3 regions of the Carnobacterium funditum DSM 5970 genome follow, and region 3 is predicted to be linked to each of the others. Evidence: predicted binding sites of a transcription regulator. Region 3 holds the regulator's gene; each other region holds the start of a gene.
What was found. The regulator CtsR, encoded in region 3, represses protease genes until heat stress. The targets are predictions, from matches to a motif close to TTGGTCAAAAAAGGTCAAANA.
Positions count from the first base shown of each region.

Region 1: the regulator CtsR is predicted to act here: its motif matches at 8,167-8,187, upstream of clpP (ATP-dependent Clp endopeptidase proteolytic subunit ClpP).
Region 2: the regulator CtsR is predicted to act here: its motif matches at 8,440-8,460, upstream of clpB (ATP-dependent chaperone ClpB).

Region 1 is NZ_JQLL01000001.1:1,251,534-1,262,350, reverse strand. Features, by position in the region: gene trxB (thioredoxin-disulfide reductase) at 1-958, shown strand, start outside; gene BR44_RS05800 (phospho-sugar mutase) at 1,109-2,836, shown strand; gene rapZ (RNase adapter RapZ) at 2,992-3,882, shown strand; gene BR44_RS05790 (gluconeogenesis factor YvcK family protein) at 3,879-4,892, shown strand; gene whiA (DNA-binding protein WhiA) at 4,929-5,885, shown strand; gene rpoN (RNA polymerase factor sigma-54) at 5,966-7,315, opposite strand; tRNA gene BR44_RS05775 (tRNA-Arg) at 7,481-7,552, shown strand; gene clpP (ATP-dependent Clp endopeptidase proteolytic subunit ClpP) at 8,270-8,866, shown strand; gene BR44_RS05765 (DsbA family protein) at 9,129-9,668, shown strand; gene heR (heliorhodopsin HeR) at 9,899-10,684, shown strand.
Region 2 is NZ_JQLL01000001.1:323,333-334,149, reverse strand. Features, by position in the region: gene pyk (pyruvate kinase) at 1-743, opposite strand, end outside; gene pfkA (6-phosphofructokinase) at 767-1,729, opposite strand; gene dnaE (DNA polymerase III subunit alpha) at 1,916-5,275, opposite strand; gene BR44_RS01435 (YjzD family protein) at 5,424-5,612, shown strand; gene clpB (ATP-dependent chaperone ClpB) at 5,770-8,382, opposite strand; gene BR44_RS01425 (metal-sulfur cluster assembly factor) at 8,545-8,886, opposite strand; gene BR44_RS01420 (alpha/beta fold hydrolase) at 8,971-9,729, opposite strand; gene BR44_RS01415 (Cof-type HAD-IIB family hydrolase) at 9,837-10,646, shown strand; gene BR44_RS01410 (YitT family protein) at 10,715-10,817, opposite strand, start outside.
Region 3 is NZ_JQLL01000001.1:1,439,408-1,450,224, forward strand. Features, by position in the region: gene BR44_RS06690 (hypothetical protein) at 1-616, opposite strand, end outside; gene BR44_RS06695 (cation diffusion facilitator family transporter) at 777-1,664, opposite strand; gene proC (pyrroline-5-carboxylate reductase) at 1,960-2,772, shown strand; gene tadA (tRNA adenosine(34) deaminase TadA) at 2,792-3,307, opposite strand; gene BR44_RS06710 (helix-turn-helix domain-containing protein) at 3,440-4,300, shown strand; gene BR44_RS06715 (hypothetical protein) at 4,534-4,917, opposite strand; gene BR44_RS06720 (ATP-dependent Clp protease ATP-binding subunit) at 5,055-7,553, opposite strand; gene BR44_RS06725 (CtsR family transcriptional regulator) at 7,571-8,041, opposite strand; gene BR44_RS06730 (IS30 family transposase) at 8,369-9,304, opposite strand; tRNA gene BR44_RS06735 (tRNA-Pro) at 9,455-9,528, opposite strand; tRNA gene BR44_RS06740 (tRNA-Arg) at 9,554-9,627, opposite strand; tRNA gene BR44_RS06745 (tRNA-Leu) at 9,634-9,722, opposite strand; tRNA gene BR44_RS06750 (tRNA-Gly) at 9,771-9,842, opposite strand; tRNA gene BR44_RS06755 (tRNA-Thr) at 9,846-9,921, opposite strand; tRNA gene BR44_RS06760 (tRNA-Leu) at 9,931-10,015, opposite strand; tRNA gene BR44_RS06765 (tRNA-Lys) at 10,055-10,127, opposite strand; tRNA gene BR44_RS06770 (tRNA-Val) at 10,129-10,204, opposite strand; rRNA gene rrf (5S ribosomal RNA) at 10,229-10,344, opposite strand; rRNA gene BR44_RS06780 (23S ribosomal RNA) at 10,433-10,817, opposite strand, start outside.

The DNA of each region.
Region 1 (10,817 bases), 190 kb from region 3:
GGAGACAGCAGAAAAAATATACGATGTGGTTGTTATCGGGGCTGGACCGGGCGGCCTAACAGCAGCTCTTTATGCCTCACGTGCTAATTTAAGTACCTTAATAATAGAACGCGGAGTACCAGGTGGTCAGATGATGAATACGGCTGAGGTAGAGAATTATTCTGGATTTAGCAGCATTTTAGGACCAGAGCTTTCTGAAAATATGTACCAGGGAGCTATACGCTTCGGAGCAGAACACATATACGGCGATATAAAAGAAATAATTGAAGGCCGAGAATATAAGACCTTAATATCAGGTAAAAAAGAATACAAAGCAAAAGCGATAGTGATCGCAACAGGTGCTGAGCATCGCAAATTAGGTGTAGATGGAGAAAACCAATACAATGGTCGCGGTGTATCTTATTGTGCTGTCTGTGATGGAGCATTTTTCCGAAACAAACATTTACTGGTTATCGGTGGTGGCGATTCAGCTGTAGAAGAAGGAACGTATTTAACGCAGTTTGCTGATAAAGTAACAATCGTCCATCGACGTGATGAACTAAGATCTCAAAAAATACTTCAAGATCGTGCATTTAAAAATGAAAAAGTAGACTTCATCTGGAATGCTACTGTTGAAACAATTTTTGGTGATGATATGAAGGTCACTGGAGTAAAATTAAAAGATACTATAACAGGCGAATTTAGAGATGCTCCTGCTGATGGAGTTTTCATCTATGTCGGTATTTTGCCGAACTCAGAACAATTCAGAAAATTAGGTATCACAGATGATGAAGGTTGGATTAAGACAAATGAAAGAATGGAAACAACCATTCCTGGAATATTTGCTGTCGGCGATGTTCGCTTGACACCGCTACGCCAAATAGCAACGGCTGTTGGAGATGGCAGTTTAGCTGGCGACAATGTTTTTCATTATATTGAGAAATTGAATGAATCTTTAGAAGCTGAAAAAGTAAATTAGTTTAATGATAATAAAGCAAGAGACTGGGTTAATCCTGGACTCTTGTTTTTTTTTGCGATGTACTTTTAATGAAAGAAACTGAGAAAAATGGTATACTTGCAAAAAGAGTGATGTAAACGTTTTTTATCAAATAGCAAAGGATGATTAAATATGACTTGGGAACAAACATATGAAATTTGGGACAATTATGAACCGTTAGAAGAAACATTAAAGGCTGAATTACTTACTTTGAAAGGAGATAATCATAAGTTAGAAGATGCGTTCTATGCTCCCTTGGAATTTGGTACTGCTGGGATGCGCGGAATAATTGGCGTTGGAATTAACCGGATGAATCAATATACGATTCGTCAAGCTACAGAGGGGTTAGCCTTATTTATGGATAGTTTAGGAGAAGAAACAAAAAAACGTGGTGTCGCAATTGCTTATGATTCAAGACATCAATCTCCAGAGTTTGCCATGGAAGCTGCAAAAACATTAGGTGCTCATAATATTCCTGCGTTTGTTTTTGAAAGTTTACGTCCTACACCAGAATTATCTTTTGCTGTTCGTCAGTTAAATGCCTATGCTGGAATCATGATTACAGCTAGTCACAATCCAGCATCATATAATGGCTATAAGGTATATGGCGAAGATGGAGGACAAATGCCACCAAAAGAAGCGGATGCGTTGACTTCATACGTGAGAAATGTTGAGAATAGCTTAACCGTTGCTGTATTGTCAGAAGATGAACTCCAATCTAAGGGACTATTGACTATTTTAGGCGAAGACATGGATCAATTGTATCTTGAGCAAGTGAAGGCAGTGAGTGTCGATCCTGAATTGATTAAACGAATGAGTGATAAGATGAAACTTGTTTTCACGCCTTTACATGGTGCAGGTCAGATGTTAGGAGAACGTGCATTGGCTAATGCAGGGTTTAAAGGAATTACAGTTGTTCCAGAACAAGCTGTGGCCGATCCTGATTTTTCTACAGTAAAATCGCCAAATCCTGAAGATCCAGCGGCATTTGAATACGCTCTTCGATTAGGGAAAAAAATTGATGCAGATATTCTAGTCGCAACCGATCCTGATGCAGATCGCTTAGGAATAGCTGTTAAAACAGCTGTTGGCAATTATGAAGTTTTAACAGGCAACCAAATTGCGAGCTTAATGCTTTATTACTTGTTAACTGTTCAGAAAGAAACAGGAAAATTAATAGAGAATGGCGTCGTCTTAAAATCAATTGTTTCGAGTGAGTTGCCAACAGCTATCACAGAACACTTTGGAATGAAGATAGTTGACGTCTTGACCGGATTTAAATTTATTGCAGAAAAAATCAAGCAATATGAAGCTGATAAAAGTCAAACCTTCCTATTCGGTTTTGAAGAAAGTTATGGTTACTTAGTGAAACCATTTGTTCGTGATAAAGACGCGATTCAAGCACTTGTTTTAATCGCTGAAGTTGCAGCTTTTTATAAAGAGCAAGATAAAACACTTTATGATGGTCTGCAAGATATTTTCCATGAATTTGGTCATTATAAAGAAAAAACGATTTCTATGACGATGGATGGTATTGAAGGCGCTAGGAAAATAAAAGAGTTAATTGCTAAATTCCGCAAAGAATCACCAAGAGAATTTGCCGGAATTGGTGTGGAATGTGTGGAGGACTTTAAAACCAGAGAACGTACTTATAGAGATGGTACAAAAGAGACAATTGATATGCCTTCATCTAATGTATTGAAATATAAAATGGTAGATGGCAGTTGGTTAGCTATTCGACCTTCAGGTACAGAGCCAAAAATAAAATTCTATATTGGATCTTTCGCAACTTCTGCTAGTGAAGTAAATAGAAAGCTAGGAGATTTCGAAGCAACAATTGAAATCGTAGTAAATGCCTAATTTTTTTGCAGCAGCCATGGTGAGCATTTTTGCTCCTCATGGCTTTTGTCTGTTAGTAATTAAGCAAATTTTAAACTTAACTATACACGACACACCCGGAATGTTATAATTAAACGAAGGCTTGTAAAATGAGAACTCGAAGGAGAGTGCCAAGGATGGTAGAAAATTTACAATTAGTCATTATTACAGGTATGAGTGGCGCAGGTAAAACAGTAGCTATGCAAAGTTTTGAAGATATGGGCTATTTCTGTGTAGATAATATGCCTCCTAGTTTATTGCCGAAATTTTGGGAATTAGTCAGAGAATCTGGCAAGTTAACCAAAATTGCCTTGGTCATTGATTTACGTGCGCGTGAATTTTTTGATGAAATTGTGACGGCGTTAGAAGGTATGGACAATACAACGTTCATCACCACGAAAATATTGTTTTTAGAGGCAGACGACGAAGAATTGGTTTCTCGTTACAAAGAAACAAGACGGACTCATCCTTTAGCAATGAACGATCGTTTAATTGAAGGAATTAAAAAAGAGCGTGAATTACTGAATGATATCAAAGGCCGTGCTCAAAAAGTTATTAATACAAGTAATTTAACTCCTCGTCAATTGAGAGAAGAAATTCAAACAACATTTAATAAACGAGCTGGAGCAGATTTGTTCCGTATTGAGTTGGTTTCATTTGGCTTTAAATATGGTTTACCGATTGATGCAGATCTAGTAATGGATGTTCGTTTTTTACCAAACCCTCATTATATTGATAGTCTAAGACCTTTAACAGGTGTAGATAAGCCTGTGTATGATTACGTAATGAAACAACCTGAAACTGAAATTTTCTATCGCAAATTCACTGAATTGTTAGACATTGTTTTACCAGGTTATAAAAAAGAAGGGAAAAATAATGTTACCATCGCAATAGGATGTACAGGTGGCAAACACCGTTCAGTCGCCCTTTCAGAACGTATTGGACAAAAAATTACAACTGATGGGTATCCGGTTCATATTACCCATCGGGACAAAGACAAGGTCAAAGAAACGGTTAACCGGTCATGATAGATGAAAAAAAAGTGAGGAAACCTAAAATTGTAGTAATAGGTGGTGGAACCGGCTTACCTGTTATTTTAAAAGGATTAAAGGAAAAACAAGCGGATGTAACGGCTATCGTCACTGTTGCAGATGATGGAGGCAGCAGTGGCTCTTTGCGTAATTACGCTAATGTCGTTCCTCCTGGAGATATCAGAAATGTTTTAGTTTCATTATCAAATATCCCTGAATGTCAAAAAAACATTTTTCAGTATCGTTTTGATACCGCGGATAGTTTTTTAGCTGGGCATTCTATTGGCAATTTAATTATTGCTGCGATGGCAGAAATGCAAGGCAGCATTTTCGAAGCCATTCAATCCTTAGCGGAAATGATGGGCGTTGACGGACATGTTTATCCTGCAGCTGAAGAGCCTCTAATTTTGCATGCCATTTTTGAAGATGGTTCAAAAATTGAAGGAGAATCAAAAATTGCTAAAGAAAGTAAAAAAATTGAAAAAGTTTATGTAACAGCTAATGAAGATAACCATGAAGTAAAAGCATCTCGCGAGGTTTTAAATGCTATCCATGGAGCAGATATGGTTGTTTTAGGACCCGGAAGTCTGTTTACGAGTATCTTACCTAACCTAATGATTGGTGATTTAGGTCAAGCAGTATTGAATACAAAAGCTGAAGTTGTTTATATCTGCAATATTATGACCCAATTGGGCGAGACAGAAAGTTTTACTGACTCAGATCATGTAACGGTCCTGCATAAACATTTAGGAAGAAAATTTATTGACACAGTATTAGTTAATACAGAAAATGTACCTGAGAATTATGTGGATCATGAGAGATACGAAGAATATTTACTACAGGTAGCACATAACTTTAGGGGTCTATCCCAAGAAGTTCCGCGTGTTATTTCAGATAATTTCCTTTTATTTAGAGACGAAGGGGTCTTTCACGATGGGGATAAAGTTGTAGAAGAATTGTTTAAGTTGGCTTATGAGAGAAATCGCATTCGCTATGCCAAAGCATAATAGATTTGCTGAGAAAAAGTGAAGGAGGTGGATATAATGTCTTATGCTTCAGAGGTCAAAAAGGAGCTGACTCAACTAGAGGTTCATCGCGAGCATGCTAGAGCAGAATTAGCAGCATTAATTCGAATGAATGGAGCAGTTAGTTTAGTGAACAAGAAATTCGTACTGAATATTCAAACAGAAAATGCAGCAATTGCAAGAAGAATTTATGTCTTATTAAAAGATCATTTTGCAGTTGAAAGTGAATTGTTGGTTCGACGAAAAATGAAATTAAAGAAAAATAATGTTTATATTGTACGATTAAAAAGAGGGACACAAAAAGTATTGTCTGATCTTTCTATTATGGATGGGATGATTATACACAGTCATGTTCCAGAAGAAATCATGACAAATTCTCAAAAAATGCGTTCTTATTTAAGAGGATCATTTTTAGCAGGCGGATCAGTCAATAATCCAGAGACAAGTCGTTACCACTTAGAAATTTATTCTAATTATGCAGAGCACAATGATGATATTTGTCAGATGATGAATTATTTTAATATGAATGCTCGAACATTGGAAAGACGCAATGGATTTATTACTTATTTAAAAGAAGGTGAAAAAATTGCTGATTTCTTAGCACTTATAGGTGCTACAAGTGGGATGTTGAAGTTTGAAGATGTGCGTATTGTTCGAGATATGCGAAACTCCGTTAATCGATTAGTAAATTGTGAAAATGCTAATTTGAATAAAACAATTGATGCAGCTAGTAAGCAGATAGAAAGTATTAAATACATTGATGATGTAATGGGGTTAGATAAATTACCGAATAAGTTGCAGGAAATTGCTATGGCAAGGCTTCAATCTCCTGAAGTCTCTTTAAAGGAACTAGGAGAAATGATTCCTAGTGGTCAAATTAGTAAATCAGGCATTAACCACCGTCTACGTAAATTAAATGAAATTGCAGAAAAATTAAGAACGCAACACACGGTTAATAGTAATGTCAGATTTTAAAAAGTCACGAAAAAATCCTCGAGAAACTGTGTAGTGATACAGTTCTTCGAGGATTTCTTATTAGTATAAGGAAGACAATATTAAGCTTCAAAACGCTTTCGTTTGAGAGAAGTCGGGATTGAAAGAGATTCACGGTATTTAGCAACGGTTCTACGAGATATTTCAATACCATCTTCTGTCAGCAACGAAGCCAATTTTTGATCTGATAATGGTTTTTGTTTGTTTTCAGAATCAATAAATTGAGCTAATTTCTTTTTAACTTCATTTGTAGAGACCAAATCAGGCTGTTCTGAATCAGACTTGTCCGTAGGCCTAGTATTCAAAGCATTAGTAAAAAAGTGTTTTAATTCAAAAATACCAAAAGCCGTTTCTAAATACTTGTCATTAATAGAGCGACTAACGGTTGACTCGTGTATCTCAAGTTCTGTCGCAATATCTTTTAAGGTTAACGGTTGGATGGGACGCTCTGGGAGAATGAAAAAGCCTTTTTGTTTTTTTACAATAGCTGTTCCTACACGCAAGATAGTATCACCTCTTTGTGTAAGACTGCGTTGGAGCCATTCATATTCAGCTTGTTTCTCTTTGATGAAATGAGTAACATCTTTATCTTTCACTTGCATCATATCTTCATAATAAGAGGATTGAAATGAAATAACAGGCAACCCAGATTTTACAGAAATGACTTTTAACTCTTTTGACGCTATTTCTACAAATAAATCAGGTTTAAGAAATTGGTCCTTCTCTCCGTTAAACAATGCACCTGGATAGGGGGTTAGAGTTTGAATGAAATCTGAAATTAGCTGAATGTCATTTAATGAGATATCCAGCTTTCTGGTGATGTCTTTCCATTTACGATTTGTGAAAAAATCGAACTCTTCTTCTAAAATTATATAAGCCATATTTGGAGCATTTTCATTACGCTCTGTTTGAAGCATCAAACATTCTTGCAGATTTCTAGCACCAACACCTGCTGGTTCTAACTGTTGAAGTAAAACTAACGCATCAATGATTTCAAGAGGCTGAGCCTGCGTTAACTTTTCAGCATCCTTTAATGCAATGGTTAGGTAACCATTGGTATCCAAATATTCACTAAGCCATATCACCAAATCTCTTAAACGAGTTTCACGCATAGTTAAGTGGATTTGCTCAGAAATGTATTCAAACAAAGACACATACGTATCGGGAATCTGATTCATATAATTGGTTTCATCGTCATCCTTATTATAAGTCGTAGTCGGAAAATTCTCGATTAGCCTCTCTTGAGGCACACTAACTTCTATTAAGGGGTTTCCTAATGCTTTTTGATTTAAGAAAGCTAGCAAATCTTCTTGATTGTATTGCAGCATTTGAATAGATTGTTGGAGTTGTTGTGTCATTGCCATTTTTTGAACTTGATTTTGTTTTTGAGTAAATGATTGTTCAAAATTCATATAGCAGCCTCCTTTTTTAAAATGATAGATACCCCATTATTGTAACATAAAGGACTAGCGTGTTTTATATATAATGGCGAGTCTTAAAAAAGGGAATGCATAATTAAAAACCTTGTTTTTTAACGAGATATCAGCTAAGATAAAGTAGTTGATAATTTTAAAGTAGTCTCCTTGGTGTAATGGATATCACGTAAGATTCCGGTTCTTGAGATGGGGGTTCGATTCCCTCAGGAGACATCTAGTAAGACCTTTAAATGTTGAGTTTACAGTATTTTTAAAAATGTATCGCACAATTATCGCAAAAAATAAAAAGAACACCGATTGTCGAGGGTTTCATATCTTCCAAGACAATTGGTGGTTTTGTTTATTCTGCAGAAAGTGGATTTCTTCTTTCCAGTTTTCTAGTTTAACAGAAGCCTAAAAACTATAAATACCTAAAGTGATAATACATAAGAAGAACCGTTTAATCCAATGACCCAATAACCCAACTGTTGAACCGACAAATGTCAGTCTTTTTTCCGCTATAACGGTATGATTAATTTTTCAACTAGATACCAGACACAATGTCCAAGGATAACAAATTCCTAAAGTTAGCACAGTGACAGCGGGTCTTAGAAGGGTCCATCTGAGAAAATTAAACAGTCCTCCACCAAAAAAGGATTGGCGTTTTTTAAAATTAAACCTACAATTTTATTTTGTCTAGTAGCTATATTAAATACTGCAATCATATGATTGATATGACATAATAGGTATTGAAATAACGATAGGAATAGATAAAAAAATGAAAACGTAATGAAAATAAAAAGAGAAATGATTTTTTGCACAAAAAATCTTAGGCAATACAATTCTATTATTTGACCTTTATTGACCAATAGAGTAAGATACAAAATAGCAAGACTGAAAGAAGTTTATGTTACAATATAAAAGGATACCATTTTAAGGAGGAAACAAGTTATGAATTTAGTGCCTACAGTAATAGAACAATCATCAAGAGGTGAGCGTGCATACGATATCTACTCTCGCCTATTAAAAGACCGTATCATTATGTTAAGTGGAGAAATAAATGATGATGTAGCCAACTCCGTTATAGCTCAATTGCTATTCTTGGATGCGCAAGATCCTGAAAAAGATATTTACATCTATATTAATTCCCCAGGAGGAAGTGTAACAGCTGGATTTGCTATTTATGATACAATGAACTTTATCAAAGCAGATGTTCAAACAATCGCAATGGGAATGGCAGCTTCAATGGGAAGCTTCTTATTAACAGCTGGAACTAAAGGCAAACGTTATGCTTTACCAAATGCAGAAGTAATGATTCACCAACCACTTGGTGGAGCACAGGGACAAGCAACTGAAATTGAAATTGCTGCACGCCATATCTTGAAAACACGTGCCCGTTTAAATAAAATTTTGTCTGAACGCACTGGACAACCAATTGAAGTGATTGAACGCGATACGGATCGTGATAACTACATGACTGCTGAAGATTCTAAAGCCTACGGACTAATTGATGAAATTATGGAAAGTAGTTCAGAATTAAAAGAGTGAAAATAATAAAAAAGATGAGGTTAGTACAATCCTCATCTTTTTTATTTACTGCTACTATAAGCCTGAAAGCCTGAATAGGTCATGTTTTTATAGAAAACCACTAAAAATTTATTTCTTCAATAATGATAAAAGCAGCCCTGTAAAAAAGCTATGAATAATTGAGGATAAGAAGGATTAATTTTAAAAGTGCAATCAAAAAAGCAACAATTTTTTCGAATTTTCTTTATACTATTAAGTACTGAAGAGCAAAGGGGATTTTATAATGGATATTAGTAAAATAAAAGCAAGTGAAGTAGATACCGTTTACGGATTAAAAATTGGGGATCCCAAAGCACCTGTAAAAGTCATAGAATTTATTAACTTGAGTTGTCCTTTCTGTAAGAAATGGCATGATGATTCAAAAGAACTTTTAGCTAAATATGTTGAAGAAGGAAAAGTTCAACGCGTTATCAAACACTTCAATAAAGAAACGCCACATTTGGAGAAAGGTAATGTGATTCATCGTTATTTAGATTATTCGAATCCTAAAGCAGCTTTAGCAGAAATTGAGTATTTTTATGAAAATCAAGATGAATGGGGTAGCTTAAAAAGCTTGGGTGAAATTGCAGCTTATGCTGAAGATAAGCGAGACATAGCGTTACAAACCAATGAAAAAGAAATAAATGGAATCATTGAAGAAGCGAACCGATCTATTGTGGAGCTTGTTCCGACTGTTTTCATTGGCGAAGAAATTTTTGATGAACACATTACAGTAGATGAACTGCAAACATTAATTGAGGATAAATTAAAATCAGTTGAATAAATATACAATGATCAGACAGTAAGAGCTAAAGACTTTTGCTGTCTTTTTTTGATAATGAAAAAGATAATAGTATTAAACATTAAAGGATATAAACAGTTAAATATCGAAGGATATAAATAGTACTATTTATAAAAAAAGAGTACAATAATAATACACTAGCAACATGAGTAGCAGGTTGGGATAGTCTAATGACTATTCTGGTGTAACTAAAAAAATGAGGAGTGATTTTAATGGCCAAAGCAATAGATTTTAAATCGTTAAAAAGATTTAATATCATCATGGGGTTATTGCATTTAGTTCAAGGAAGCTTAATGCTTGGATTTGCTATTTTTATTGATCGAATTGCTGAGTTTGAAATTCCTATTCGATCTTATTTCCTAACATTTGATACAACTCAAATGCGGTTGTTAACCGAAGAAAAAGAAATTTTTAATGCGCCATTTGGAATCATGGTTTCTTTATTTTTATTTATTTCTGCATTAGCACATTTTATTATTGTGACACCGTGGGGAAATAAAATATATAATAAAGATTTAGAAAGAAATATGAATCGCTTTAGATGGTATGAATATGCGATTAGTTCATCATTAATGATCATGTTAATAGCGATGTTGTTTGGTGTATACGATATCGGTTCACTTATTTTGATATTTGTTCTTAATGCTATGATGAATCTATTCGGTTTAGTGATGGAAGAAATGACTTATTATAGAAAGTCAACAGATTGGAAGTCGTTTGTTTTTGGAACAATCGCTGGTTTCGTTCCATGGGTAGTTATTTTATTATACGCATTTGGAAATGCTGATCCAGCTGAAGTTCCTTGGTTTGTATATGCTTTAGCAGGCACCTATTTTGTTTTCTTCAATCTGTTTCCAGTAAACATGATTTTACAATATAAAAAGGTTGGGCCATGGAAAAATTATCTTTATGGAGAACGTGCTTATATTATTTTAAGTCTAGTTGCTAAGTCTGCGTTAGCTTGGTTAGCTTTTGCAGGAGTTATGCAGCCTGGATAAGGGAACGAAAATAAAAAATAAAACCACTCACACTGAGTGGTTTTATTTTTTATTCTTTAAGGAAGCTAAAAAAATGCGGATAATATTTGTTGGTTTACCCCTTTAAGCTTGAAAGTAAAAAGACTAAATGATA
Region 2 (10,817 bases), 1.1 Mb from region 3:
ACGCCATCAGTAACTTTCAAGATTTCGTCGATTCTATCAACACCTTCTTGATTTTCTATTTTAGCAATGATTTGAACGTGTTCCATTTTTTGTTCTTCTAAAATTTCAACGATTTCTAAAATATCACTTGGGCGTCGAACAAAACTAGCTGCAATAAAATCGATATCGTTTTTTAAACCAAAACGGATATCAGCTGCATCTTTATCAGTAATACCTGGTAAATTGACAGATACTCCTGGAACGTTAACACCTTTTTTATTTTTCAATACGCCAGCATTTTTAACTAACATTACAAGTTCTCTGTTTTCAAAATCGATATCTGTTACTTCTAAATCGATTAAACCATCATCCAATAATACCTGTGTACCTACATGCACATCATTGATTAACTCTGGATAAGTTATAGAGAATTTTTCTTTTGTTCCTTCAACTTCATCCATAGATATACGAACGACATCTCCTGTAGAAAATTCGATAAGTCCATCTTTCATGTTGTGTGTACGCATTTCTGGACCTTTTGTATCTAGTAAGATAGCAACCATTTTACCCGTAATTTTTGATGCTTCACGAATGTTTTTGATACGCGCTCCATGTTCTTCAAAATCTCCATGTGAAAAGTTTAAACGAGCAACGTTCATTCCAGCTTCAATCATTTGTACTAAAAATTCTACTGATTCACTAACTGGTCCAATTGTACATACTATTTTTGTTTTTTCATTTTTATATTCTCTCCCAATAATCATTTTTTTGTAAAAAATCTATTTGGTTAATATGAAATTTCTTTATTTAATTGGTACAAAGATAGGTCAGGCGTATGCTTTTCATTAGTTAAAATATCTTCAAATTTATTTTCAGCTATTTTATTTCCAACCAATCCTACGGCTAGGCCTCCTTTTCCTTCTTTTAACAAGTCAACAGCTTTAGCGCCAAAGACACTTGCTAACACACGGTCTCTAGCTGTTGGTGAGCCACCACGCTGAACGTGGCCTAAAACTGTTACACGGGCATGGTGATCTCCAAATTCTGCTAATTTATCAGCAAAATCATTCCCACTCATTACGCCCTCAGCAAGGATAATAATACTATGTTTCTTGCCGCGTTCGCGTCCTTTTTGAATAGTATTAGCTACATCTGTCATGTTAAATTCTTTTTCAGGAATAATAATTTGTTCTGCTCCACCTGCAACACCTGTCCAAAGAGCAATATCTCCTGCATTACGTCCCATAACTTCTATGATAAAAGTTCTTACATGACTCGTTGCAGTATCTCTGATTTTATCGACAGAATCTAAAACCGTATTAATTGCTGTATCAAATCCAATACAAAAATCAGTACCAGGGATATCATTATCGATTGTTCCTGGCAACCCGATTGCAGGAAAACCATGTCTTGTTAAAGCTAATCCTCCACGGTAAGAACCATCTCCACCAATAACAACTAATCCTTCAATCCCGAATTTTTCTAATTGTTCGATTCCTTTTAATTGTCCTTCTTCTGTTGCAAATTCTGGATAACGAGCTGAATATAAGAATGTTCCACCACGTGAAATTTTATCTCCAACATCTCTTCGTGTCAATTTACGGATATCTCCAGCAACTAAACCAGCATAACCATAGTTTATCCCGTAAACTTCCATTCCTTCGTAAAGACCTTTGCGGACAACTGCACGAACAGCAGCATTCATTCCAGGAGCGTCTCCTCCACTTGTTAAAACAGCGATACGTTTCATGTTAATAACCTACCTTATCAGTGTATTTAGTATAGAAATAATAGTTGAATAATCATTCAATCTTTATTTCTATAATTTTTACCAGCGTTTTTTGAAAAGTTTATAAAAAACTAATTCAATTATTAAGCTCACAAAATTATTCTACCATTTCTAGGTTGAATTGTCCTAATAAAATGACAAAAACCTTTAAAAAATTGTATTTTGTTCTTTTTTTTGAATAACGACATTTTCTTTTCCGATTATTTTTTCAAGAGCTACTTTAAGTTTCTCGGTTCCATCTACCCATTCAGATTCATTTAGTGCGAATTTTTTTTTTGTCTTTTCATAAAATAAAATAACGGGAATTGATCCATGGTGTTTTTTTATAATTTTTTTTAATTCTTGTAAAGATTTGCCATCGTTTTTTTCAGTTGGAATCCGAATAAAAATTCGTCCTATTTTTTCTATTTCTGCTAGCACCTTAATATCTTCTAATGAAGAAACAATCATTTGTTTCTGATCTTCACGATTTTGTTCAATTTTCCCTTCTACATAAAGTAACTCACCTTTTTCCAACAGGTTCCCATATTGTCTATACTTAATAGGGAAAAGTGTCAATGAACAGTCTCCAGACGAATCATTTAATGTTACAAAAGCCATGATTTCTCCTTTTTTTGTTCGAATTCGTCTGATATTTTTTATAAGTCCTATGATTTTTTCGTGTTGGCCGATTTGTACGTCTTGTATAAATTTTGTCTGTTTCATTAAGGCTATGTTTTCGTACTGTTCTGTGGGATGACCGGATAAATAAATACCAAGATAAAATTCTTCTAACTCTAACTTTTCTTCAAGACTTAAATCATTTGTTTTGGTATATTTTGGTTTCAAAATATCAAATAAGCCAACATTATTGCCACTCAGTTCCAGACTCGATAAAATTCCCATTAATGACGAAATTAATATTCCTCTTGAATGAGCAAGGTTATCAAAAGCTCCAACATAAATTAACGGCTTAATGTATTCTTCTTTTAACCATTTAGGATCTATCCGTCTTAAAAAGTCAATCAAATCTTTAAACGGACCTGATTCTTTTCTGATTTGAATAATATCCATTATCATTTCTTTTCTTAATTTTTTTACTGAACCTAATCCGAATTGAATGTGATGATTTTTTAATGAAAAGGCGTAAAAGCTTTTATTGATATCTGGAGGTTGGATACTAATTTTCCGCTTCTTTATTTCCAGTGTGAATTCTTTTAATTTAGTTGGATTATTTGATGCTGAATTAAGTAATGCAACAAAAAACGCTTCGGGATAGTGAGCTTTTAAATAAGCCATTTGATAAGCAATAAACGAATAGGCTACAGCGTGGGACCGATTAAACCCGTAGTTGGCAAACTGTTCAATATAGTTATACACTTGTGTAGCGATTTTTTCCTCATAACCTAGTTCTGTTGCACCCTTAATAAAATGAGTCCGTTCTATATCAATTAAAGATTTTTGTTTTTTGGCCATTGCTCGTCTTAAAATATCAGCTTGTCCTAATGTGTAACCGGCCATTTTAGAAGCCACCTGCATGACTTGTTCTTGATAAACCATTACCCCATAAGTGACGCTTAAGATAGGTTCTAGGTTATCATGTGGGTAAACGATTGGAGCTTCACCTTTTTTTCGTTTAATAAACAAATCAATTTGTTCCATTGGTCCTGGACGGTATAACGCATTCACCGCTGCCACATCTTCAATTGAAGTTGGGCCTAGCTTGCGTAAAACATTTTTAATCCCATTAGATTCAAACTGGAAAATACCAACCGTATCGGCTTTAGCAAATAGCTCTAGTGTTAAAGGATCATCCATCGGAATAGCCAATAAATTAACGTCTGCTTGTGTTTGTTTTTTAATTAGCTTTAAGGTGTTGTCGATAATGGATAAGTTTTTCAGGCCTAAGAAATCCATTTTCAACAAGCCAATTTCTTCTACATTCCCCATCGGGTATTGGGTTAAGTTAATTGAGCCACTGCCTTTTTGAAGTGGCAGATACTTGTTTAAAGGTTGGTCGCTGATAACAACGCCCGCTGCATGAGTAGAAACGTGTCTTGGTAGTCCTTCTATTTTTTTGGCCGTATCAAATAGTAATGTGTGTTTTTTATTTTTTCCAACAAGTTCTCGTAATGCTTTTGACTGCTGGAAAGCTAATTCTAGGGTAATTCCAATAGTTTTAGGGATTGTATTGGACCATTGTGATGCTTCATCTTGACTAAGCTCAAATACACGAGCAACATCACGTAAGGCCATTTTTGCTGCCAATGTACCGAAAGTTGCAATTTGCGCAACATGTTCTTGTCCGTATTTATTTTTTACATATTCCAACATTTCTTCTCTACGGTTATCTGGAAAATCTAAGTCAATATCTGGCATAGTGTGACGTTCTTCGTTTAAAAACCGTTCAAACAACAAATTGTATTGAATCGGATCAACGTCTGTTATGTTCAACACATAGGCAACTAATGAGCCTGCAGCTGAACCCCTACCTGCTCCGGTAACGATTTTTACTTTATGAGCATAAGCCATTAAATCCCAAACAATTAAAAAATAATCTTCGAATCCCATTTTATGAATAATGGCTAATTCGTAATCTAAACGTTCTTGATACTCTTTTGTATGGTCTGATTTCCTTTGGTTTAATCCCTCAAAACACAGATTTTTTAAGTAACTGCTTGTATTTGTCTGTTCTGGCAAATCAAAACGTGGCAATAGATGTTGCTGCAATTCAATTTCAACGTCAATCATTTCAGCAATTAAAGTCGTCTGCTTAATAGCTTTTTGCAAACTAGCAGCTTCAAATTTCCCAACCTGATCATTTTCTTCAAGTAATGAATAAGGCCCGTTTGTTGTCGTTACATCAGATAACGAGACTTTATCACCTGAACCAATAGCTTTTAAAACCTCATTACTAAAATCATCAGACGGATTTAAATAGCGAACATCTCCTAATGCAACTGTTTTAATACTCAACTGTTTTTTTAGTTTGACTAAAGCAGACTGAACTTCTTCAAATCGATCATGTAGTTGCAATCCTACAAAAAAATGATCGTCAGAAAAAATTGTTTGAAGCGTTTCGCTTATTTTAATTACCGCCTCTTGTTCCTCACTAAATAAAAATGACTCAAATTCACTATCTCTTCCTGGTGTGATAGCAATTAAACCGTTACTGTAGTCATTTACATCTTCAATTGTTAAATTCCCGCCCTGCTCCATTAACATTTTTTTACTGGATAAATTCATAAGATTATTGTAGCCTGCCATATTCTGAGCTAAAAGAATTAGGGGATAGTCTTGTTGCTTATTTATAATCCCTTGAATATCTATGGTCATACCAATAATCGGTTTGATAGCATATTTTTTACACGCTTTATAAAAATCGACAACCCCATACATTACATTTTGGTCAGTTAAAGCTATAGCTTTGTACCCTCGTTCTTTTGCAGCGACGACAAGTTTTTCAATTGATAACGTACTTTTTAACAAACTATAAGCACTGATAACTTGCAAGTGTACAAAAGACATTTTAGTCACTCCATTCTCATTTCATCTTATATATTATAACCCTAATTTGTAATGATGCGCAAATACTTTAAAAGGAGTATTTTTATAGTTTGCTTTACAATTTTTTTAAACGTGATAAAATTAATTCGTATAAGAGAGGTGTTGTATCATGAAATTTATCGTAACGTTATTTTGGGGGTTTTGTATTGGTCAAGCAATTAATTACATTGGTAGTTCTTTGACCGGCGGCTCATATGATTTTGTAACAGCTACTTTGATTGGTCTTGTTTCAGCAGTCATTATTCTGCTAATCGGACAAGTTATTCCAAAAACAATCCATGCTGGTGAAACCAAATAAAAAGAATAGATAATTGATTTTAAAGAAAAAACGCACATTGCATGCTAACATGCGATGTGCGTTTTTTCTGCAGTTGTTTAAATCAGTTTAAGCTATTTTGATGTCTCATCACACAAAAAGATAATTAGCTGTTTTCCATCATCTAAAAACCGTTGATTTATTCGATTAATTTAGATGTTTCAAACGCAAGTTTATTATCTTCAAGGGTAATCGTTACTTTAGACTTAGGCATGATTTTTCCAGAGATAATCTCTTTTGCTAACGGAGTTTCTATGCTTCTCGTTAAATAACGTTTTAATGGCCTTGCACCATACATTGGATCATAAGCGTTCTCAGCAATCCAAGTTTGGGCTTCTTGGGAAATAGATAGTTCAATTTCTTGATCAACTAAACGTTTAGCAAGATCATTGGTCAATTTAAGCACAATTTGTTTCACCACTTCAATGCTTAATGGTGCAAACAAAACAGTATCATCAATACGATTTAAAAATTCAGGTTTAAAATGTGCATTTAGTAAAGAATAAACTTGTTCTTTGGCTGCTTCATCAATTTGACCGTTTTCATCTGTTCCTTCTAATAGAAAAGTAGAACCTATATTACTCGTCATAATTAAAACAGTATTTTTAAAGTCTACTAACCGTCCTTTTCCATCTGTTAAACGACCATCATCTAGTACTTGCAGTAAAACATTAAACACATCCGGATGTGCTTTTTCAATTTCATCAAGCAATATAATGCTATACGGATGGCGTCTGACCGCTTCTGTTAATTGCCCTCCTTCTTCATACCCAATATATCCTGGAGGAGCCCCTACTAAACGTGAAACAGAATGTTTTTCCATATACTCACTCATATCAATACGCACCATTCGCTCTTGAGAATCAAATAAGTTTTCAGCAAGTGCTTTTGCCAATTCTGTTTTCCCTACTCCTGTTGGGCCAAGAAATAAGAAAGAACCAATTGGACGATTAGGGTCTTGCAAACCGGCCCTGGCACGGATTACTGCATCTGTTACACTTTCTACTGCTTCATCTTGTCCAATGACTCGTTCATGCAATGTATCTGCTAGATGAAGTAATTTTTCTCTTTCACCTTTAACCAACCTTGTCACTGGGATACCTGTCATTCGCCCTACGACGACTGCAATTTCATTTTCTGTTACAGATTCTTGAACCAGTCTTTGTTTATCTTCTTGCTCTTTTAAATTCTTTGCTTCCAATTCTTTTAGTTCTTTCTCCATAGCGGGGATTTGACCATGACGTAAAACAGCTGCCCGCTCTAAATTATAATTACTCTCAGCATCTTCTAATTCACGTCGGGCTTGTTCTATTTCTGATCGTTTATCGCGTAATTTAGAGACTTCTTCTTTCTCTGTTTCCCATTTCATTTTAAGAGAATTGGCTTCTTCACGTAAATCAGCTAATTCTTCGCGTAATATTTCTAGTCTACGTTTGCTTGCTTCATCTTTTTCTTTTTTTAGTGCGGCTTCTTCTATTTCTAGTTGCATCAAACGGCGCGTTACTTGATCCAGTTCTGTTGGCATTGAGTTCATTTCAACTCTGATTGTTGCACAAGCCTCATCGACCAAATCTATCGCTTTATCTGGCAAATAACGGTCTGTAATGTACCGACTGGAAAGATTTGCGGCTGCAACTAGAGCGTTATCATGAATATTTACACTGTGGTGAATTTCAAAACGCTCTTTTAATCCTCGCAAGATACTAATGGTATCTTCTATACTAGGTTCTTCAACCCTTACTCTTTGGAAACGACGTTCTAGCGCTTTATCTTTTTCCATATACAATTGGTATTCATTTAATGTTGTTGCGCCAATACAATGCAACTCACCACGAGCTAACATGGGTTTCAATAAATTTCCTGCATCCATGCTTCCCTCAGTTTTACCAGCACCAACTATATTGTGAATTTCATCAATAAAAAGAATAATTTTTCCTTCACTTTTTTTAACTTCTTTTAAAACGGCTTTCAAGCGTTCTTCGAACTCACCACGATATTTTGCACCAGCAATTAATGCGCCCATATCCAAAGAAAAAATAGTTTTATCTTTCAAATTTTCTGGAACGTCTTTACGAACGATTCTTTGAGCCAAACCTTCAATGATTGCTGTCTTACCAACTCCAGGTTCACCTATTAGAATGGGATTGTTTTTTGTTTTCCTTGATAGAATACGAATAACATTTCTAATTTCTTCATCTCGACCAATTACAGGATCTTGTTGCCCACTTTTCACTGATTTAACTAAATCTATTCCATATTTTTCAAGAGCTTGATAGCTTTCTTCTTGATTTTGTGAAGTCACACGATCGCCTCCTCGCAATTCTTCTATACTTTTTTTTAATTGCTTTTCGGTTAAGCCGTTCGTTAGCAAATACTTGGTTAACACATAATTTTTTAATTTCATTAATGCTAGTAGTACAATCTCTGTTGCTAAATAGTCATCTTGAAAGTCCTTACGTAACTTATCCGCTTCAGACAACAAACGAAAAAGATTTTGGCTAAGGTTTTGACCATAATTAACTGAACTGCCTTCTACTGTTGGCATCCGATTTAATTCTTGGTCAATAGCTTCTTCAAATTTATCTACGTTAAGACCAACACTTTGATAAAATCCACGAGCAAAATTATCCGGTGTCATAAATATTTTCCAAAGATGGACAATATCTATTTCTTGGTGATGCCTATTCATGGCGACACTTTGCGCCTCTGCCAATGATTCTTGCATAGTAGAAGTCATTTTTTCACTATCCATTTTTAATTCCTCCTTGACTACGATTTATTGGTTCATTCATGACTTAATTATAACTAAATGGTTAGTATTGGTCAAAGATTTTACTCGTATTTTTTATTTAAAAATAGCAGTTATACAATAAGTTTTCTTAGCAAAAAAAGCTCTGACAAATGTCAGAACTTTTTATCGAATTCCCAAAGAAATCCGAGCATATCTACTCATTTTAGTGGTATCCCAGGCAGGGTACCAAACTAGTTTTACTTCTGAAGAAGTGACTTCTGGGACAGTTTTTAAAGCATTAATAATATCGTCTGTAATCACATCAACAAGCGGGCAACCCATTGTCGTTAAGGTTAACTCAATTAGACAAAAGCCCGTTTCATATAAATGAACGTGATAGACTAACCCTAAATTGACAATGTCAATTCCAAGTTCTGGATCTATTACTTGTTCCAAAGCAGCAATGATTCGTTCTTTTATTTCTTCTGCTTCTTCCTCTTTCCATAATTTGCTATCCTTTTCCATTCAGTAAACACCTCCAATTGTTATTATCAGTTTACTTGTTTTGAGTGAAAAAGTAAATCTGTTCATTTTACACTAAGAACCAAATTACAAATGAGCTGAAAAGAAATCGGCCATCTCTACAGACTTCGTATAGGGAACTTTATGACCAACACCTACACTAGCCGAAAAACTTAAATTTGATCCATATGATTGCAACTTTACTTCTTCATAAAAATCAAAAGTAGGTTGATAAGGAACTAAATCATCTTTTGTTCCATGCCAAAAATGAATGTAACGATTGGCAATACTTTCTGGATGCATAGCTAAAGAAATAGGCAATAAAGTTGCTAACGATTTAGTATACACTTCTTCAGTAACAGGCAGTTCCATACCTTCTGTCCATTTAGAGGACAATAACCATTTCGTAAAATTAACAGGGTCCGGACTTCCCATTAATACGACTGCGGTTTTGATCCACGGAAACTGCGTCAAAGCAGCACAAGTCGTGAATCCGCCCATAGAAAGACCAGTTACCCCAAAACGTTTAGAATCGCTGAGTCCTTTATTTATATAGTATTCTCTGATTAAAGGCAATTCAGTTAAATTACTTGCAATAACGTTCCAAAACTCTACACCTTCTTTTGTTAAATCTTTTTCTTTTCGTTCTCCATGAAGATAAGCATCAGGCAATATGGCACGAAAACCTTTTTTAGCTAATTCGTATCCATTGACTAAACAACTTTCTTTATTGCTTTCCCAACCGTGAAAAAATACGACTGTCGGCAATAATGCCATTTCTTTCCCTTTAGGATTTATTTCCAGCAATGGCATTCCTTCTATCGTTAGAGATTTTATTGAAATCATTCATTTCCCTCTTTTCGTTAGTTGTCCATTTATGTTACAGTATGTACACATAAGTTAACTTTAGTTTAACATAAAAAATAATTACCCTGTAATAGATGGAGGGAAAAATGGATAAAAAACTTATTGCCGTTGACCTAGACGGAACGACCTTAAATCATCAATCTCTAATTTCAGATAAAACAAAACAAGTTTTCCTTAAAGCAAAGGATGCTGGCCATATTATCTCGATTGCGACTGGTAGACCTTACCGGAATAGCAAACATTATTATGATCAATTAAAAATGATTACCCCTATGATTAATTTCAATGGCGCTCTATGTCATTTACCAAACGAAAAAAATTGGACGAGTCAATACCATAAAACAGTTAGTCGAGATATTGCGATTGATATGCTTGATTTGAAAAAGGATTTCGATATTCAACTCATTGCGGCTGAATTACTTGATTCGGTTTATACGGATGAATCATTTTTACCTTATCCAGATTTTTTTCCTCATGGACAAAAAGATGTACTAAAATTATCTGCTGCTAACTTAAAAGAGAGTCCTACTTCTGTTTGTGTTTTTACAGCACAAGAAAATCAAGAAAAAATTATTAATAAAATTATCCAACGATATGGCAATTTAGTTGAAGTCAGAACTTGGGGTGGGAACACCCCTTGTTTAGAAGTTGTTTCAGCTGGCGTTCAAAAAGCTCTTGGTGTCGAACGAGTTGCTAGTGCTTATGGTATAAAGCAACAAAACGTTATTGCTTTCGGAGATGAAGACAATGATTATGAAATGATTCAATATGCTGGAAATGGCGTAGTCATGAAAAATGGTATTCAAGCTCTTAAAAATATCGCTAATGACATAACCGAAGAATCCAACGACAATGATGGACTAGCTCTTTATCTGGAAAAACACCTTAGTCTGTAAATTAAATACGTAAAAAAGGCAGGCCATATAAAGTTATGAGCTGCCTTTTTTACGTATTTTTATTAAACTTACTGATTTGTCCTTCTAGCTTTTTGTTGATCCGAACTTAAAAATTCTCCTACTACTTTATTTGTACCCATAAAGTTAACAAATGCTGCTGCATCTGCTTCT
Region 3 (10,817 bases):
CAGTGTCATTGTTGTATAATAAGTGGCTATCAGAAAGATACGTATCAAAAAGATATGCAGGTATAGTCTTATTAGAAACGATAGGATTTGATACATTAGGAGGTACCATCCAATTAATACCATCATGACTAGCAACTAAACTAGGGTTCTCTTTTTTATTATTTCCGTATGGATATGGGGTAAATGTCATCCAATACTTATAGCCCTTCCATTTATCCTTAAATTGAATAACTGATGGATGTGTTGTTTGATTCGTTCTGCCAGTCCAGTTTGTTCCATCATTATAAGGTGTAGGGATTGTTAGAAATGTTTTTGAATTTGATTCAGGAAAATTGTCATTGAGTTTGATGCGTTTTGGGAGAGGATGCTTCGTAGCTTTCTTAACTAGTTTTGATAGGCTTATTAGAGATAAAGCAACAAAACTTAAACTTGCAGTAAGAGAGATTATTGGCTTCATCATCTTTGACGGTGTAATGTCGTCATGAATAATGATCAATTTATCTCGGACATTCGGGGATAACTTAGTTACTTTTCTTGAAATGTTCCTTATTTTCACTAATGAAACAGTTATTAAAAAGAACAAACCTAGCAATTGATGCCTAAATTTTTTAGCCATCTTCTACCTCCTTTTTATTCCGTTACTTATCATCCATCGGTTTAAAAAATGTCTTAGCTTTCAATTAACCTTATTATGCTTGTTATTTTAGCTGTTTTCAACTAAAACGCTACCAAATGTACACGTTTAGACTGATTATCCCTTCATAAAAAAGACACATTTACTTATCAGTCCCATTAATTCGATCAGGTTCTACGTGAACGTCAATATCGATTATACCATAGGAGTCTTTTAGAACTCGTTCTACATTTTCTGTAATTTGATGACCTTGAAGCACGGTCAAAGTAGCATCAACCAAAATCGTCACATCCACATAAATATTCGCTCCGTACTTTCGTGCCTTAATATCTTCAACTGAAAGGACATTTGGTATACTTAAAATACTGGTTTTATATCTTTTCAAGTCTTCTGTATTAAACCCATCAGAAAGAGAGAACACACTATCTCGAAAAATCTCTACACCCGTTTTGATAATAATAACCGCTACAATAATGGCCATCGCGCCGTCCATCCAAACGTAACCTAGCATTGAACCGATAATAGCTATCGTTGTTCCTAAACTTGTCAGCGCATCACTGAAATTATCTTTTGCAACCGCTTTTAATCCATCACTATTAATTTTTTTTGCAAGAGTTACGTTATAAAAATAAACTCCCAGCATAATAATGGCACCTATAAATCCTATCAGCCCAGTAATTTTTTCAGGCGCGACATTTTCTCCTTCAATAATGCGATTAAAGCTAGAATAAAAAACTTGAATCCCTACTAATAACATAACAAAAGAAGTAACCAAACTTGCAATTGTTTCTGCTTTCCAATGTCCATAAGGGTGGTCATCATCTGCTGGCCTTCTAGCTAACTTTAGTCCAACTAAAACAGCTACAGAAGAGAAAACATCTGTTAAATTATTTAACCCGTCTGCTCTCAAGGCGACAGATTGATACGTAATACCAACAAATATTTTAGTCAAAGAGAGAACAATGTACGCTACAATACTTACTATCGCTCCTTTTTCAGCTCTTTTTAATTCTTCATAACGTTCTTGCATCCCAATTTGCCCCTCTTTAACTTATTTGATAGTTATTTTTTAATTTATTTCATTTTATTTTATGCTCTTTATAAAAGAAAGATAATAGAATCATTCTTTCAACTTAAATATGTAAACACCTATTTTTGAAACATGAATTGTATTTTATCACTTTATTTCTTTTGGTACAGGATATGTTTAATTTTGACTAATGATTTATATAAACGAATTAAAAGATGATACACATAAACAGCGGCCTGGTTTTTATGTTAAAATAATAGCAGTTTACTATGTTCTAAAGAATGGAGTGTTACTTATGAAAGTTGGATTTATCGGAATAGGAAATATGGCTAGTGCCATTATCAAAGGAATCATTGAAAAAAATTACATGAATAGTGAAGACATATATCTATATAGTAGAACAAAAGAAAAATTAGTTGTTTTCGCAGCCGAAACAAAAACGACTATCTGCTCCTCAAATGAAGAGTTGATTGCTAACGTAGACATTGTTGTGCTGGCTGTTAAACCTAATGTGCTTGCTGAAATACTACCTAACTTAAGTTCAGCTATTGAAAAACACCATCCTCTATTAGTCTCCATAGCTGCCGGGACATCCCTTCAAAAATTAACTAATTTAATTGGAGTAAAATCTACAAATTCTATCATTCGAGTGATGCCAAATCTGAATTCGGTTATAGGTGAAGGTATGACTGCTGTTTGTGGAAATAGTTTTTCTTCTCCCGAACAAGTCCAGTATATATTAGGTATGTTTAAATCGATAGGTGAAAGTATCGAGCTAGCAGAAAAAGATTTTAGTACTTTTATTGCTATTGCAGGTAGTTCACCAGCCTATACCTTTCTCTTTATTGATTCCTTAGCCCGTGGAGCTGTTAAAAATGGTATGCCTAAAGAACTAGCTACAAAAATTGCTGCCCAAGCTGTATTAGGCAGTGCAAAGTTAGTCTTGGAAAGTGATCAATCTCCTTGGAACCTAATCGATCAAGTTTCTTCACCTGGTGGTACAACCGTTGCAGGAATTGTCGCTTTAGAAGATGAAAAATTTATTTCGACAGTTATTAAAGGTGTCGATGCTACTATTGCAAAAGATCAAGAACTAATGAACGATTAGTATCTTCCTTAAAGTTAATTTAGTCTTTTTGCATTTCGTTTAACCCTTTTAGTTCAGCTTTTTCTATTTTTTTACGTTTGCGTAATTCTCTAAAAAAATTTGTTAATAGCGCGCTACACTCAGACTCAAGAATACCCTGCTCTATTTCTACTTGATGATTAAAACGACTATCTGTTAACAAATTCATTAATGTGCCTGCTGTTCCGCCTTTGGGATCTGCTGCTCCATAATACAATTCTTTAACACGTGATAAAATCATTGCGCCACTACACATTGAACAGGGTTCTAATGTAACAAATAACTGAGCATCTTCTAAACGCCAATTTCCAAGTGTTTTGTTTGCTTCTCTAATGGCAAACATTTCAGCGTGTGCTGTTGCATCATGACTTTCTTCCCGATCGTTATGCCCTCGTCCTATGATCCGACCATTTAGAACGATGATTGCTCCAATAGGTACTTCTAATTTTTTTCTAGCCTTTTTAGCTTCTTTAATCGCTTCACTCATAAAGTATTCTTTTTCTTGTAATGTCAGCATAAGTCCAGCCTTTCTTAATTTATTACTGTTATCATATCATAACTCATCTACAAACTTGAGGGGAAATGTTAGACTACAAAGAAATATAGCAATAAAAGAGGAACTTACTATTTAGTGAAACGAGGTGTTGTCTTGGAATTTAATGAAATCAAACTTATTTATCCTGATGCTCAATTAACAAACTTATCTGTAGAAAACTCTGATCTTATTTCTTTCCCTTTTAAAAACCAATGGATTCAATTCAAACAAGAAAATAAATCTCCATCTGAAATTAAATTATTGCAGCTTTTGTTTGCTTCAAAAAAAACTAAAGTTGCTTCAATGGCCTCAAAATGGCAAAATTATTTAATTAATGGACTAGAACTTCCATCCTTAACTTTTAATAACGATTTCCGTATTATCCAATTCGCTCTTTTAAAAAAAGATTCCTATTTTGAAAAAAAAACTTGGCTTAATGCTTTCAAAAGTATCTTTAGCAACAGTGAAGAAGCCTTTTTTATAGATGAAAATTCTGGGTTATTGATTCAAAAAAAATCTGATGACCAATTAACTTTAGATGAACTTTCAGGTATCATCCAAACGCTTGATGATGACTTTTCAATTAAGACCATTTGCTATATTGGTCAATTTTGGCCGATTGACAAAGAGTTTAAAACAATTTTTAAAGAAGAACAGTTTATTTTTGAAAAACAAAAAAATAAAGGTAAATCTCTGCTTTCATTACCTATCGTTGCCTTAAGTTATTACACCTCTGAAGCCTTAGAAAAAAGTGCGCTCATGCATATATTAAAACAAAAATATACTAGTCAACCTGAGTTAAAAGAATTGATCTTAGCTATGTGGCACAGTCAAGGAAATATCAGTTTGGCGGCTAAGTCATTATATGTTCATCGAAATACATTGCAGTATCGAATAGATCGATTTCACGATATAAGTGGCTTGTCTTTACGTAATATGAATGATTTATTGCTTTGCTATTTATTAATTTTTTAAAAATTATCTTTACAGGTTTATAAAAAGTACTATAAAAATAAGAGACTGGGACAAATGTGTCCCAGTCTCTTTCTTGCATATCCGAATTTTTATTCTAGAGCGTGCTTCAAAAAGCAAACCCAACATCCACTTCACGAAAAATGCTCGATGGTCTGCAATCAACGAGCGATTTTCGTGAAGTAATTTTGGTCTAAACACTTTATGTCCCACTCCGTTATTTTTAATTCAACTTTTTATCGTTTTACTTTATCTTTAACTTCGCCTACAAAATCTTCTGCTTTTCCAGTTGCTCTTTCCTTCTTATCCATGAACATATCTTTAAATTCATTCGTTGCATCTTTCAAATGACCCGTATAAGCTCCAACTTGTCCTTTTAAATCGCTGACTTTATCAACAACTTTTAATAAGTTTACAACCTCTTCGTCAGATAAATTTCCAACAACATCTAAAGCTTTTTCATTACCTTTTAGTTTATCTTTAACAAAATTTTTCGCTTTTTGGCGATTCATGTAGGCTTCTATCTTAAGCATAGTTCTATCAGATGCGGATAAAATAACAGCCCCTACCGCCATTGTAGCGCCTAAACCTACTAGTAAGTTACGTGTACTTCTTTTCATAAATATTCACATCTCCCTTTATTCTATCTGTACCTTAATCATAACAGAAAAAAAAAAAAGATACGAATAAAAACACCTGACATCATTGAGCAATGTCAGGTGTTATTTACTGAACCGATGATTTTATAAAAGTATTATTAAGCTTTTACTGGGTCAGATGGAGTAGAATTTTCACTCTTTTTAGTATTATCCTTCACAGTAACTCTAATTTTCCCTTTTGAAGCTCCGATAGTTACATGATCTCCCACTTTAATTGCCCCACTCAATAGCTCTTCACTTAAGCGGTCTTCAATTTCTTTTTGAATCGCACGGCGTAAAGGCCGTGCTCCGTACTCTGGATCAAATCCTGCTTTAGAAATGACATCTATAGCAGCTTGGGTCATTTTAACATGAATATCCATTTCTTCTAAACGCTTAGTAACCATTTGTACCAATAGCTTAACAATTTTATTCAATTCAGGTTTTTCAAGCGCATGGAATACAATGATTTCATCTAACCGGTTAATAAATTCCGGTCTAAACGTTGTTTTCAACTCTTCTTTAATTCTTTTTTCCATCGTATTATGATCTTTTTTCTTATCTTTTGTACTAAATCCAACTAGTTTTTCATCTCTCAAGGATGTTGCTCCTAGATTGGAAGTCATAATCATAACTGTATTCTTAAAATCTACTTTACGTCCTTTCGAATCTGTTAAATGACCATCATCTAATACTTGCAATAAAATATTAAAGACATCTGGATGAGCTTTTTCAACCTCATCCAATAAAATAACAGAATAGGGTTTTTGTCGTACTTTTTCAGTTAATTGTCCACCTTCATCATATCCTACATAACCTGGAGGGGAACCAATCAAGCGACTTGTACTGTATTTTTCCATAAATTCAGACATGTCAACTCTAATTAATGCTTCTTCACTACCAAACATAGCATTAGCTAATGTTTTAGCTAATTCTGTTTTCCCTACTCCTGTTGGACCCAAAAACATAAATGAGCCGATAGGTCTATTAGGATCTTTCAATCCGCTTCTAGATCTTCTGATAGCTCTAGCTACTGCACTAACTGCTTCTTCTTGTCCTATTACACGATTATGCAATACTTTTTCCAATTTTAACAAACGCTCTGATTCTTTTTGATCCATTTGTTTCACTGGGATACCTGTCCATAAAGAGACCACTTCCGCAATATCTGTTTCTTCTACTTTTAAATTCATTGAATTTGGAGCAGGGTGTTTAATTTTTTCTAATATGCCTTCAATTTCTATTCGTTGCTTCATTTCACTTGAACGAATTTTAGCCGCTTTTTCAAAATCTTGTAATTGAATAGCCACTTCCTTTTCTTCAATTAACGTTTCTAACTGTTTGAGTGCTGCTACCATTGGTGATGGTTTACTAGAAGAATCTAGTCGTACTTTTGAAGCTGATTCATCTATTAAATCGATTGCTTTATCTGGAAGTTGTCTAGATGTTATATAACGAGAAGATAATTGAACAGCTGCATGAATTGCTGCATCAGTAATCTCAACACCATGATGATTTTCATAACGTGAACGTAAGCCTAATAAAATATCTTCTGTCTCTTCTAGTGTAGGCTGATCAACACGGATAGGTGAGAAACGTCTTTCTAAAGCTGCATCTTTTTCAATATATTTTTGATATTCATCCAATGTCGTAGCACCTATAGTTTGTAATTCTCCACGAGCTAATGCTGGTTTCAATATATTCGAAGCGTCTATTGCTCCTTCAGCACCGCCTGCACCGATTAATGTATGCAACTCATCAATAAATAGTATGACATTTCCATCTTGATAAATTTCATCTATAATTTTTTTCATACGTTCTTCAAATTCTCCGCGATACTTTGTTCCCGCAACCAGTGAACCCATATCAAGCATCATCAAACGTTTGCCAATTAATGTATGTGGAACTTCTCTAGCAGCAATTTTTTGTGCTAATCCTTCCGCTATGGCTGTCTTACCCACTCCTGCTTCACCTATTAAAACTGGGTTGTTCTTAGTCCGACGACTTAAAACCTGGATAACACGTTTTATTTCTGTATGACGTCCAACAATTGGATCAATCTTTTCAGCTCTAGCACTAGCTGTTAAATCTCTTGCTAAAGCATCAAGTGTTGGAGTTCCGGTTGTTTGCTTAATAGCTGATTTAGAACGCTTAGCTTTACCATTGTTTGCATCAGTAATCCCTATTTTTTTCAATAATATTTGACGTATTTTATTTAAATTAATATCTAAGTTCGTTAAAATCTTAGAAGACAATACATCCTCTTCGCGTAGTAAACCAAGCAACAAATGTTCAGTGCCTACTAAAGAAGCTCCCATGCGTCTAGCTTCATCTGTTGCTAATGTAATAGCTTCTTTCGCTCGTGGTGAATAAGGAAGAATGGTATCTTTGGAATCGTACTTCATCGTTCCGTAACCAGTAAAATGTTCTGCTTCTTCTCTTATCTCTTTTTCAGTTATTGAAAACTCACGAAGCGTTTTGCCCGCTATTCCCTCTTGTTCAACTACAAGAGCTAACAAAATATGTTCCGTACCAATCGAACGATGACGAAACTCTTTAGCTTGCTCTTGAGCTAACATTAAGACCGCTTTTGCTTTTTCTGAGAATAATTCATCCATAATATTACCTCCATTCTTTACGACTGTTCGTATCTTAAGTTATTTAGAAAAGCAATCAATATCCTTGCCCGCAATTCGTTTTCTTTTTTAGAATCTTCTATAGACAAAACTGACTTTTCCATAGCTGAAAGCATTAGGCTAGCTTCTCGTTTAGCAATCATATTATCTCCATAAAGTGTTTCTACAATTGAATAAGCGTTTCTTTGTGATATCTCACTATCAATTACATCAATCATCATATCTAACATCTCTACTTCATCTAGCAATTTAACTTTAATTATTCTTATATACCCGCCACCACCACGTTTGCTTTCAACTAAATATCCTTGTTGAACTGTAAATCGTGTATTAATCACATAATTAATTTGAGAAGGAACACAATTAAATCGGTCTGCCATTTCACTACGTCTAATTTCGACTCGCTCATCCGTTCCAAGTACCTTTTTTAAATAAGCTTCAATGATATCCGACATATTCTGATTGTTCATGTGTGACTTGTTACTGAAACAATGAGTTTGTATGGTATACATATTACCTATTTTTACCATACATTGCAACGGTGTTCTTTCAGTAACACTCCTTTTCTTTTCGTCTCAACACCAGACTTGATTATTCATTCTTTCATTAAAAACTAACTTTTAAAGTATCCATCAAATTTTGACTAATACTGACTTTAATTATACGAGAAAATAATGAATTTGAAAAGCAACTCTACTCATTTTTATTTAAACACATCATTTTTCTAGTATACGTATAAGCAAGGGCACTTAAATTCTCATCTTTTTTGGTTTTAAATTTTTTAGATAGATAGTTTGTCAAATTAAGTGCAACACCTCTCCCATGAAGATCTCTTGAGATGTTTGATAGCCAAGACATTTTCTGGGTCTATTATTGATCAGATATAAAGCTTTTTGAAGTTCTTCCTGTTCTACATGATCAAAGTTGGTTCTCTTCGGAAAGAACTCCCTTAGGAGTCCATTACTATTTTCATTGCTTCCTCGTTGCCAAGAAGAATAAGGATCTGCGAAATAAACAGGGATCTTTAATTCCTCTTCAATAATGGGGTAACAACTGAATTCTTTTCCTCTATCCGTTGTGAAGCTCTGAAAAGCTGCTTCGGGCAAGAGAGTATTTAGTTTTCGGAGGGCTGCTTCCATAGAGGAAGCGGATCGATTGGGCATTTTGATTGCGAGGTACCAACGACTTTTCCTTTCTAGAAAGGTCGCCACGCAACCTTTTGCCTGTCCTCGCCCTGATACCACGGTATCTAATTCCCAATGGCCGAAGGTCGTGCGTTTCTTTACTTCCTTTGGTCGTTTAGAAATGGAAGTGCCCACATTGAATCTACCGCGAGTTTCTTTTGGTTTTTGTCGTTTTCCTTTTTGTCTTAATACTGACAATGGAACCTGTAAGAGTCCAGAATAAATCCAACGATAAATTGTTTTAAAGGAAAGTTTACCTTGAAACAACCGACCTACAATTTGTTCAGGAGACCACGTTTGATTCAATTTTTCCTGAATTTTCTCTTTGTTTTCGGGGGTCAGTTTTGGCTTCGCTCCACAATTGGCTTTATTTTGTTCAGATTGCTTTTGTGCTTTCTCACATTGATAATCAGGGTTTCGCTTAAGTTCCCGAGACACAGAAGAAGGAGCACGACCTAGTTTTTGGGCAATCCCACGGATTGAGAATCCTAATTCAAGAAGTGTTTCTATTTTTGAACGTTCAGCTATGGTAAAATGAGTGTAGCTCATGGTGAGTCCTCCAGTCGAATGTTTAGTGTAGTAACTTCATTCTACACGAGACCGCCATGGGTTTCTTTTATTTCACCTGGGTGTTGCACTTAATATTACAATTCATCGATAATAAAAAAAACCACTTAGAATAAGTGGTTTTTTTATTTATCGGGAAGACAGGATTCGAACCTGCGACCCCTTGGTCCCAAACCAAGTGCTCTACCAAGCTGAGCTACTTCCCGTAATTTTTAGTAATTCTTGAAAAAATGCACCCAAGAGGAGTCGAACCTCTAACCGCCTGATTCGTAGTCAGGTACTCTATCCAATTGAGCTATGGGTGCTATATATGGTGCCGAGGGCCGGAATCGAACCGGCACGGTGATCACTCACCGCAGGATTTTAAGTCCTGTGCGTCTACCTGTTCCGCCACCCCGGCATTTTGAACAAGTTATGATTGTTGCATCACTTACTAGCTTAACTAGTAAGCGGAAGACGGGGTTCGAACCCGCGACCTCCACCTTGGCAAGGTGGCGTTCTACCACTGAACTACTTCCGCTAATGGTGCCGGCTAAAGGAGTTGAACCCTCGACCCTCTGATTACAAATCAGATGCTCTACCAACTGAGCTAAGCCGGCTTAAAAATATGGTGCGGGTGAAGGGACTTGAACCCCCACGTCTTTCGACGCTAGATCCTAAATCTAGTGCGTCTGCCAATTCCGCCACACCCGCTAAAATATGGCTATAACTAGTCATCTGAATGAATAGTTATGAGTCATGCAGGATTCGAACCTGCGACCCTCTGATTAAAAGTCAGATGCTCTACCAACTGAGCTAATGACTCATGGTGGAGGTTGACGGGATCGAACCGCCGACCCTCTGCTTGTAAGGCAGATGCTCTCCCAGCTGAGCTAAACCTCCATATGAGAAAAATAAATGTTCGATGCGCGGCAGCGTCCTACTCTCACAAAGGGAAACCCTTCACTACCATCGGCGCTAAGAAGCTTAACTGCTGTGTTCGGCATGGGAACAGGTGTGACCTTCTTGCCATCGCCACCACACATCTTACATATAAGAGAACGTTGTTCTCTCAAAACTGGATAGTGTTTAACTGTAAGGGCTTAAAACCGTTTCTTCATCGTTTAAAAATTGGTTAAGTCCTCGACCGATTAGTATTGGTCCGCTCCATACATCGCTGTACTTCCACTTCCAACCTATCTACCTGATCATCTCTCAGGGGTCTTACTCACTTACGTGATGGGAAATCTCATCTTGAGGGGGGCTTCACGCTTAGATGCTTTCAGCGTTTATCCCGTCCACACATAGCTACCCAGCGATGCTCTTGGCAGAACAACTGGTACACCAGCGGTGTGTCCATCCCGGTCCTCTCGTACTAAGGACAGCTCCTCTCAAATTTCCTGCGCCCGCGACGGATAGGGACCGAACTGTCTCACGACGTTCTGAACCCAGCTCGCGTACCGCTTTAATGGGCGAACAGCCCAACCCTTGGGACCGACTACAGCCCCAGGATGCG